DNA from 2 places in the Cryobacterium soli genome. Region 2 is predicted to be linked to the other one. Evidence: riboswitches for the same ligand, from Rfam matches in the RefSeq annotation. Region 2 holds a riboswitch; the other holds the start of a gene.
The links. A riboswitch is a leader RNA that binds a small molecule or an ion and turns the genes downstream of it on or off. The one in region 2 is predicted to bind thiamine pyrophosphate.

Region 1 (4,406 bases), 1.3 Mb from region 2:
CGAGTCCGGGTCCTGCGGCAGCACGCCGAGGTGGCGGGAGAGCTCCACCACCTCGGTGGCGAGGGCGTCGCGGCCGGCCACGGTGACCGATCCGGTGACCTGGGCGATCACAGAGTGCGGTACCACCCCGGTGATCGTGGCCAGCAGGGTGGACTTGCCGGCCCCGGACGGGCCGAACAGCACCACACGCTCCCCGGCGGCGATGGTGAAGCTGGCGCCATGCAGCACGGCGCGGTCCTGCCGGGGAAAGGTGACGGTGACATCCCGGAACGCAACCGCGGGCAATGCGACCGCGGGGACAGCAGCGGCAGGCACAGCGACGGCAGGCACAGCGACAGTCGGCACAGCGCCAGTAGGCACAGCCGCGGCGGGCACTCCTGTGTCGGACACGCCCCGGCCTAGGAGTTCAGCGCGCGGCCGATGGCGTAGTTGTCGACCACGCCCGTCTTGGCCAGCGCATCCACGATCACCTTGGCCAGCAGACCCCCCAGGATGACGCCGGAAGCCAGCTGGATACCCAATCGGAGGAAGAACAGGTCCTGGCCGAACCAGCCGGACCGGAAGGCGGAGAAGATGAACACGAAGCCCGATCCGAGCAGCCCGGACAGCGCGTAACTACCCCAGCCGAAGGACGAATATCGGCGCAGCGCGAAGGGCAGTTCGCTGCCGGCTCCCTGGATCGCGGCGGCGACGAAGAGCATCGGCCCGACCGCCGAACCGAGGAAGACGACTTCGATGACCGACGCCAGAACCTCGGCGATCACCCCGGCGAACCGGGTGCGCACGATGGCGACGGCGATGGGCGCCACGAGCAGCCACCCGCCCAGCAGCACGTGCTGCGCGAGGTCGCCCGCCGGTCCGAGCAGGATCGACAGCCCGGTCCACGCCTGCACGAGTGCCCAGTAGAGGAAGCCGAAGACCACCCCGAGTACGACGATGAGCACGAGGTCCTTGAGGGTGAAACGGTGGATGGGGCGGGTGGCGGATGCGGTGGAGGCGACGGTGGAGGAGGGTGCAGCAGGCATGGTGGTGTCCTTCATGAGAGAGGGAAAGAGGGGTGTGCCAGACGATGGCAGGGGATGCACACGGAGGCGTGCCGGGAACGGCCACGGTGGCCGAATAGAGAATCGGAATCGGACGTGCCGAGCCGACGCGGGAGGTCCGCGGGTGTTCTGCCGCCAGGTCAGACGGCGCCCGGCGTGGGCCGGATCAGCGCGCGGAGGGGCTGTTGATCGACAGCGTGAGGTGACTGGTGACGTGCTGCACGCTCTGCCCCACGAGGATCCAGCCGGCCGCGGCCGTCTGCAGCACGGTGGCGAGGTCGCCCTGCAGTCGCGTCACGAAGTGCTCGGACGCGACGAAGCTGCCGTTCGCCTTGGCGAAGTCGATCGCGGCATAGATGTCGCGCATGTGGTCGGGCTGTGTTCCGGGGCGGCCGCCGTCGTCGAGCGGGTACAGCGCCCACTCGCCCGCGGCGATGATGCCCACGGGAGTCGCCGCGGGGATCTCGCTGCGCAGCGGCCCGGCACCGCCGGGCAGGGCGCAGACGACCTCGCCGGGGCATCCGCGGGAGAAGTGCACGGTGGCGGTCACATGGCGGCCGCTCCGCGCGGCCGCGCCGATGAGGTCGGTGAGGTAGCGCAGAATGTCGGCCTCGGCGCCGCCGACGAAGGTGCTCACGACACCGGTGTCCACGGTGAGGCCGGCGGTGTCGGTGCTCCGGATGGCGTCCAGGATGATGTCGGCGTAGCGGTCGCTCATCACGGCAAGCGTGATGCGAGCGCCCACGCCGAATTCGAGCGGCGTGAAAGCCGCCGGCGCCAGGTCGGGCAGGGTGGGGGTGGGATGTGTCATGTCGCGCCTTCTGTCGGTGAACAGGGCACGGGATGGTGTTGAGTGCGTTCTCCCTGCGCTGGCATGATCCAGATCAGGTTCAACGGTCGAAGCTTAGGAAGCTTCCTCTCAGCCCGGCTTACCGGACTCCCGTGTACAGCACCGACCATACACGGTCGCGACGTTCGCGCGTTCAGCGTGACGCCGCGGGTCAGGCGTGATGCGCGGGCACGGCGCCACTGCGCCCGTGGCACGCCACCCGCGGAGCGGCGCGTGACCCGCGCACGACGAACGGGCCGCGTCGAGCGCTGGCCGCGGTGTCGGCGAAGGTCAGGCGCCGCCGCCGGGCGGGCCCATCACGAGCAGGGTCGTGAAGACGGCGACCAGGCCGACCACCAGAACGGATGCCAACAGTAGCGGCCGTGCCAGACCGACGCGGAGCAGCCGGCTCACCACGGTGTGGTCCCGGGGGTCGTCCGTGGCCTCCCGGCGCCAGCCGCCGTCGAGCAGGTTGCGGCGCTCGAGCCAGCGGTCGAACGGGATCGTGGCGTAGGGCACCACGGCGGTGGACACGGCGAGGAGCATCAGCCGGGGACGCCAGTGCTGGTTGACACCCACGAGCACAGCGGTGATCCCGTACGCCAGGAACACCAGCCCGTGCACGAAGCCGCCCACCCGCACCGCGCCGTCCCCGAAGTCGCCCGGCGCGAACACGTACTTGAGCAGCATCGCGGTGATCAGGATCGTCCAGGTGATCGCCTCGGCGATGGACAGGATGCGGTAGAGCAGGCGGGGTGACACGGGGAGGACTCCTGGAAGCGTGATCGGCGGGCAGGTCAGACTCCAGCCTGTCAGGCCCGCCTGAGCGGAGCATCCGTCGAAGGATGGAACCTCTGCCAGGCCGCTGTGCCAGCATGAGGTCATGACGTACCTTCCCGCAGACACCCGTTACGAGTCCATGCCGTACCGCCGCACCGGGCGCAGCGGCCTCAAGCTGCCCGCGATCTCGCTGGGCCTCTGGCAGAACTTCGGCGGCACCGTGCCCGTTGAGACGCAACGCGCGATCCTGCGGCGGGCCTTCGACCTCGGGGTCACCCACTTCGACCTGGCCAACAACTACGGCCCGCCCTACGGCAGCGCCGAGACAAACTTCGGCCGTATCTTCGGCGAGGACTTCTCCGCCCACCGCGACGAGGTCGTCATCTCCACCAAGGCCGGCTACGACATGTGGCCGGGGCCGTACGGTGACTTCGGCTCGCGCAAGTACCTGCTGTCCAGCCTCGACCAGTCGCTGAACCGGATGGGTCTGGACTACGTCGACATCTTCTACTCCCACCGCGCCGACCCGGAAACCCCGCTCGAGGAGACCATGGGCGCGCTGCACACGGCCGTCACGAGCGGCCGGGCGTTGTACGCCGGCATCTCCTCGTATTCACCGGAGCGCACCCGGCAGGCCGCCGCGATCCTGGCCGATCTGGGCACGCCGCTGCTGATCCACCAGCCGTCCTATTCGATGTTCAACCGCTGGGTCGAAGACGGCCTGCTCGACACCCTCGACGACCTCGGCGTCGGCTGCATCGCGTTCTCCCCGCTGGCCCAGGGGCTGCTCACCGACCGCTACCTCAACGGGGTGCCGGAGGGCTCGCGCGCGTCGCAGGCCGGGTCGATGAGCCACGACATGGTGAACGAGGCGACGGTGGGGCGCATCCGTGCCCTCACCGAGATCGCGGATGCGCGCGGCCAGTCGCTCGCGCAGCTCGCGCTGTCCTGGGTGCTTCGGCGGGGCACCGTCACCTCGGCGCTCGTGGGTGCGTCGTCGGTCACCCAGCTGGAGACGAACATCGCCGCGATCGACAATCTCGTCTTCACCGATGAGGAGATCGCCGCGATCGACGAGCACGCCGTCGACTTGGGCATCAACCTTTGGGAACCCTCCAGCGCCGTCTAGGCCCCACACCCACCACCGAGTCGTCCCTTAACGCACGAATTGCCCCGGCGCACCGGGGCAATTCATGTCAAACAGAGGCGCAGAAACCTAGGCGTTGACCAGCGCGCGCTCGATCACCGAGGTGAAGAACGCCAGGCCGTCCACGCCGCTGCGCATGGCCAGCGCGGTGTCGGGGCCGAAGCCGGGTTCCACGGCGTGCTCAGGGTGCGGCATCAGGCCCACGACGTTGCCACGCTTGTTGGTGACGCCGGCGATGTCGTTGAGCGAGCCGTTCGGGTTCACGTCAAGGTAGCGGGCGATGACCCGGCCCTCGCCCTCGAGGCGGGCCAGGGTGTCGGCGGAGGCGATGAAGCCGCCCTCACCGTTCTTCAGCGGGATGGTGATCTCCTGCTTGTCGGTGAAACCGTTCGTCCAGTCGGTCGAGTTGTTCTCGATGCGCAGGCGCTGGTCGCGGCAGATGAACGCGCCCGCCTCGTTGCGAATGAGCCCGCCCTCGAGCAGGTGCGCCTCGGTGAGCATCTGGAAGCCGTTGCAGATGCCGAGCACGGGCATCCCCTTGTTGGCGGCGTCGATGACCTCGGCCATGATCGGCGAGAGGCTGGCGATGGCGCCGCAGCGCAGGTAG
Region 2 (4,406 bases):
CCCGGCACCCTGGACCGCGCCTTCGGCGGCGACCAGGCCGGCGGCCGCCAGGGCCCGGGCTTCGGCAGCATGCTCGGCGCCTCCCTGCTCGGCACGGTGGCGGGATACGTCGTGGGCTCGGCGCTGGTCAGCACCTTCCTGCCCGACGCGGGCGGCGAAGCGGATGCTTCCACAGACGCTGGATCCGGGGATTCCTCCGGTGACTCCGGTGCAGACGCGTCCGCTGACCCGGGTTCCGACGCCGGCGGCGACTCCGGCGGTTTCGGCGACTTCGGCGGCGGCGACTTCGGCGGCGACTTCGGCTTCTGACCGGCCGTTCGGCCCCGTCCGGCCGCGCAACCGTTATTATCGAAGGTAGTTTCGAACCCCCGCGGCCTGGGCGGCAGAAAGGTGCGCTGCATGAGCAAGCAGGACGGCAGTGACCGGCAGACCACCGGGATCGACGTCGACGACAGCACAGCCACCATGCTGCACATCGACATGGATGCGTTCTTCGCCTCCGTCGAGCTGCTCGACCACCCCGAGCTCGCACACCTGCCCGTCATCGTCGGCCACCGGTCCGGCCGCTCGGTGGTGACGGCGGCGAACTATGTGGCCCGCAAGTACGGCGTCAACTCGGCCATGCCCATGGCGATAGCCCTCCGCCGCTGCCCGGCGGCCGTGGTGCTCGAACCGCACATGAGCCGCTATGCGGAGGTGTCCCGTCAGGTGATGGGCATCTTCTCCGACATGACCCCGATGGTCGAGCCGCTCAGCATCGACGAGGCCTTCCTCGACGTCGCCGGCGCCCGGCTCCTGCACGGGTCGCCTGCCGAAATCGCACAGAAGATCCGCGCCCGGGTCTTCGCCGAGACCGGGCTGACCTGCTCGGTGGGAGCGGCGTCCACGAAGTTCGTGGCCAAACTGGCCTCCGGCCGGGCCAAGCCCGATGGCCTGCTGGTCATTCCCGCCGACGACACGATCGGGTTCCTGCATCCGTTGCCCGTCGGAGCGCTCTGGGGCGTCGGTGCCACCACCGAACAGGCGCTGCTCGCGCTCGGTCTCCGCCACGTGCGCGACATCGCCCACGCGTCCCGCGAGACGCTCGAACGCGCCGCGGGGGTGGCCGGAGCGCAGAAGCTGCACGACCTGTCCTGGGGCATCGACCACCGCTCGATCAACCTGGAGCGCGAGGAGAAGAGCATCGGGCACGAGGTGACCTTCGAACACGACGTAACGGATGTCGCGCGGTTGCGCAGCGAACTCCTGCGACAGTCTGACGCCGTGGCCGCGAAGCTCCGTGGCAACGGTCTCGTCGCCCGCACCGTGGTGCTCAAGCTACGCTACGCGGACTTCAGCACCGTGACCAGGTCCCGCACCCTCGCCGACCCCACCAACGTGGGCCGGCGCATCTACGAGGAGGTCGCCGCGAGCTTCGATGTGCTCGCCGCGCGCGGCATCCGGGTGCGCCTCATCGGGGTGCGCGCCGAGCAACTGGGCACCGGTGACGGGTCGGGGCTCGGCCTGTGGGACGACGACGACGATTGGCGGGAGGCCGAACTGGCTGTCGACACGGTGACGGCGCGCTTCGGCCGGGGCATCGTGCGGCCGGCCTCCCAGCTGGGCGGGGGCAGCGCGCCGAAGCGGGACGTGCACCCGTTCGGCACCCCGGATGCCGGACCCGCCCGCCGGCCGGACCGGCACCAGTCCTGACATCCGCCCGCGCCATCCGGCCCTGTCTTCCTGCCGAAACACCCGGCCGTGGCGCGGTGGGCGCTTCCTGACCGGTTCGGGGGAGTGGGGGTAGCCTTTCAGCATGACTAATCTCGCCTTGAAGCTCGCAGAAAACGCTCGGTACATCGGTGTGCGGTCGGCCTACGGAGACCCCGTGCAGATCGAGGGCGTCACGATAGTGCCCGTCGCCCTCGTGCAGTACGGCTTCGGCGGCGGTGGCGAGGGCGACGACGCCGAGGGCGCGGCGGGCGGCGGCGGCGGGGGCATGGCCATCCCGATCGGTGCCTACGTGAAATCGGGCGGGGCCGCCCGGTTCGAGCCGAACGTGATCTCCCTGCTCGCCGTCGGCATCCCCTTCGTGTGGGTGAGCGGCAAGGCCATCGCGCGCATCATCCGCGCGCTCAAGCGCTAAGCCAGGGCCGGCACGGCCCTCGCGGGGGAGCGGAGACCGCCTCCCGCCGCTTCGCCGTGCCCGCAGCCGGTCTATACTCGAATCGAACACGGGAGTCCGGTGAACCGGGCTGAGAGGAAGCTACTTCAGCTTCGACCGTCGAACCTGATCTGGATCATGCCAGCGCAGGGAGGCTTCTCAATCCCGTGCCCTGTATTCATCTACGGAAAGGGCACGACCAGTGCATGCATCAACGAAAAGTCTGACCGCGTCGACACCCCGCACGCCTCGCGTGCTGAAATGGCGCGTCGTGGACATCGTCGTGGCCAGCGTCATCGGCGTCGCCAGCGGCGTCATCTTCTGGGCATGGGGACTGGCCTGGTCGCCGCTCAGCGCCCTGCTCGCCTTCACTCCCGGCCTGGAGGGACTGCTCGCCGGCGGCTGGCTGTTCGCCGGCGTTCTCGGCGGACTGATCATCCGCAAACCCGGAGCGGCCGTCTACACCGAGGTCGTCGCAGCGGTCGTCTCCATGCTGATCGGAACCCAGTGGGGATTCTCGACGCTGATCTGGGGCATCATCGAAGGGCTCGGGGCCGAGATCGTCCTCGCGCTCTTCCTCTACGCGAACTGGCGGCTGGGCGTGGCCCTGCTGGCCGGCGCCGGCGCCGGCGTGGCGGTCGGCCTGCTCGACACGACCTTCACGAGCTATGCCGCCCTCGACGTCGGCTACAAGGCCGTCTACATCGTGTCCGCCGTCGTGTCGGGCACCGTGCTCGCGGGCCTGCTGTCCTGGCTTGCCGTGCGGGGATTGGCCCGCACGGGCGCGCTCAGCCGGTTCGCAGCCGGTCGGGAGGCGAGCCGGGTCGGCCTACCGGGCCAGACCCTGTCGGGCCAGAACCTGCCGGACCAGGACGGGCCTGGCCAGAGCGCCCTGCGGCAGACCGAGACCCCGTCGCAGACCACGCGGTGAGGGTGGGCGGATGCCTGCTCCGACGCCGCGGGACGAGCGCATGACGGGCGCGAGGGTCACGGCCTCCGGCTGGGGCTGGCGGCACGCCGGACGCAGCCGCCCCGCGGTCTCCGGACTCGATCTTGACATCCGCCCCGGCGAGCGAGTGCTCGTGCTCGGACCCAGCGGCGCCGGGAAGAGCACTCTGATGCATGCCCTGGCCGGCGTGCTCGGTGACGACGAAGACGGCGACGAGACCGGCGAGCTGCTCATCGACGGCATCCGGCCGCGTCAGGCGCGCGGCCGGGTCGGTCTCGTGCTGCAGGACCCCGACTCGCAGGTGGTCCTGGCCCGCGTCGGCGACGATGTCGCGTTCGGCTGCGAGAACCTGGGTGTGCCCAGGACCGAGATCTGGCCGCGGGTCACGCAGGCCCTCGACGAGGTCGGGCTGGACCTGCCGCTGCGGCATCCGACCAGCGCGCTCAGCGGCGGCCAGAAACAGCGGCTGGCCCTGGCCGGGGTGCTCGCCATGCGACCGGGCCTGGTGCTGCTCGACGAACCGACCGCGAACCTCGACCCCGACGGCGTCGTGGAGGTGCGCGATGCCGTGCACCGTTCGGTGCAGGCCTCGGGCGCGACCCTCATCGTGATCGAGCACCGGGTGGCGGTCTGGCAGGACATCGTCGACCGCATCATCGTGCTCGACCCGGCCGGCGGCATCTTGGCCGATGGGCCCGCCTCCTCGGTGCTCACGGCGGAGGGCGCCCGGCTGGCGGCCGCGGGAGTGTGGATCCCGCGTTTCCCGCCCGCTCGTCCCCGGCGGCGCCCGCTGCCCGAGCGCACCGGCGAGGTGCTCCTCAGCACCGCCGGTCTCGTCGTTGGTCGGGTGCCCTTTGCCCGCCGGCAGCCCGTGGTGGTGGCCGAAGGGATCGACCTCGACGTGATGGCGGGCACCGCGACGGCGATCACCGGGCCCAACGGTGCTGGAAAGTCCACGCTCGCGTTGACCCTGGCCGGGCTCCTGGCACGGGCCGGGGGACAGCTGACCGCCACGGCCGCCTTGACGGCAGTCGCCGCAGGCGGCCCAGTGCGCGCAGCCGGCCGTGGACCCCTGCGCGGAAGCCTCCCGGGTGCCGACCCGCACTCGTGGCGCTCCCGTGACCTCCTCGAACGCATCGGCACGGTGTTCCAGGATCCTGAGCACCAGTTCCTGGCCGGATCCGTGCGGGACGAACTCGCCATCGGCCCGCGCGCCCTCGGCCTCGGCGACGCCGCCGTGGCCGACCGCGTCGACGGCCTCCTCGGCCGGTTGCGCCTTGAGCACCTCGCCGATGCCAACCCCTTCACCCTGTC

Region 1: another riboswitch for thiamine pyrophosphate. It lies ahead of DOE79_RS14570 (YkoF family thiamine/hydroxymethylpyrimidine-binding protein); the one in region 2 lies ahead of DOE79_RS00035 (ECF transporter S component).

What each region holds. Positions count from the first base shown of each region.
Region 1 covers NZ_CP030033.1:3,137,163-3,141,568, forward strand. Annotated here, with positions in the region: gene DOE79_RS14560 (ABC transporter ATP-binding protein) at 1-330, opposite strand, end outside; gene DOE79_RS14565 (ECF transporter S component) at 399-1,025, opposite strand; gene DOE79_RS14570 (YkoF family thiamine/hydroxymethylpyrimidine-binding protein) at 1,210-1,854, opposite strand; TPP riboswitch at 1,888-1,997, opposite strand; gene DOE79_RS14575 (DUF3817 domain-containing protein) at 2,164-2,634, opposite strand; gene mgrA (L-glyceraldehyde 3-phosphate reductase) at 2,756-3,781, shown strand; gene purQ (phosphoribosylformylglycinamidine synthase subunit PurQ) at 3,869-4,406, opposite strand, start outside.
Region 2 covers NZ_CP030033.1:2,661-7,066, forward strand. Annotated here, with positions in the region: gene DOE79_RS00020 (hypothetical protein) at 1-309, shown strand, start outside; gene dinB (DNA polymerase IV) at 400-1,692, shown strand; gene DOE79_RS00030 (hypothetical protein) at 1,796-2,125, shown strand; TPP riboswitch at 2,204-2,314, shown strand; gene DOE79_RS00035 (ECF transporter S component) at 2,415-3,074, shown strand; gene DOE79_RS00040 (ABC transporter ATP-binding protein) at 3,085-4,406, shown strand, end outside.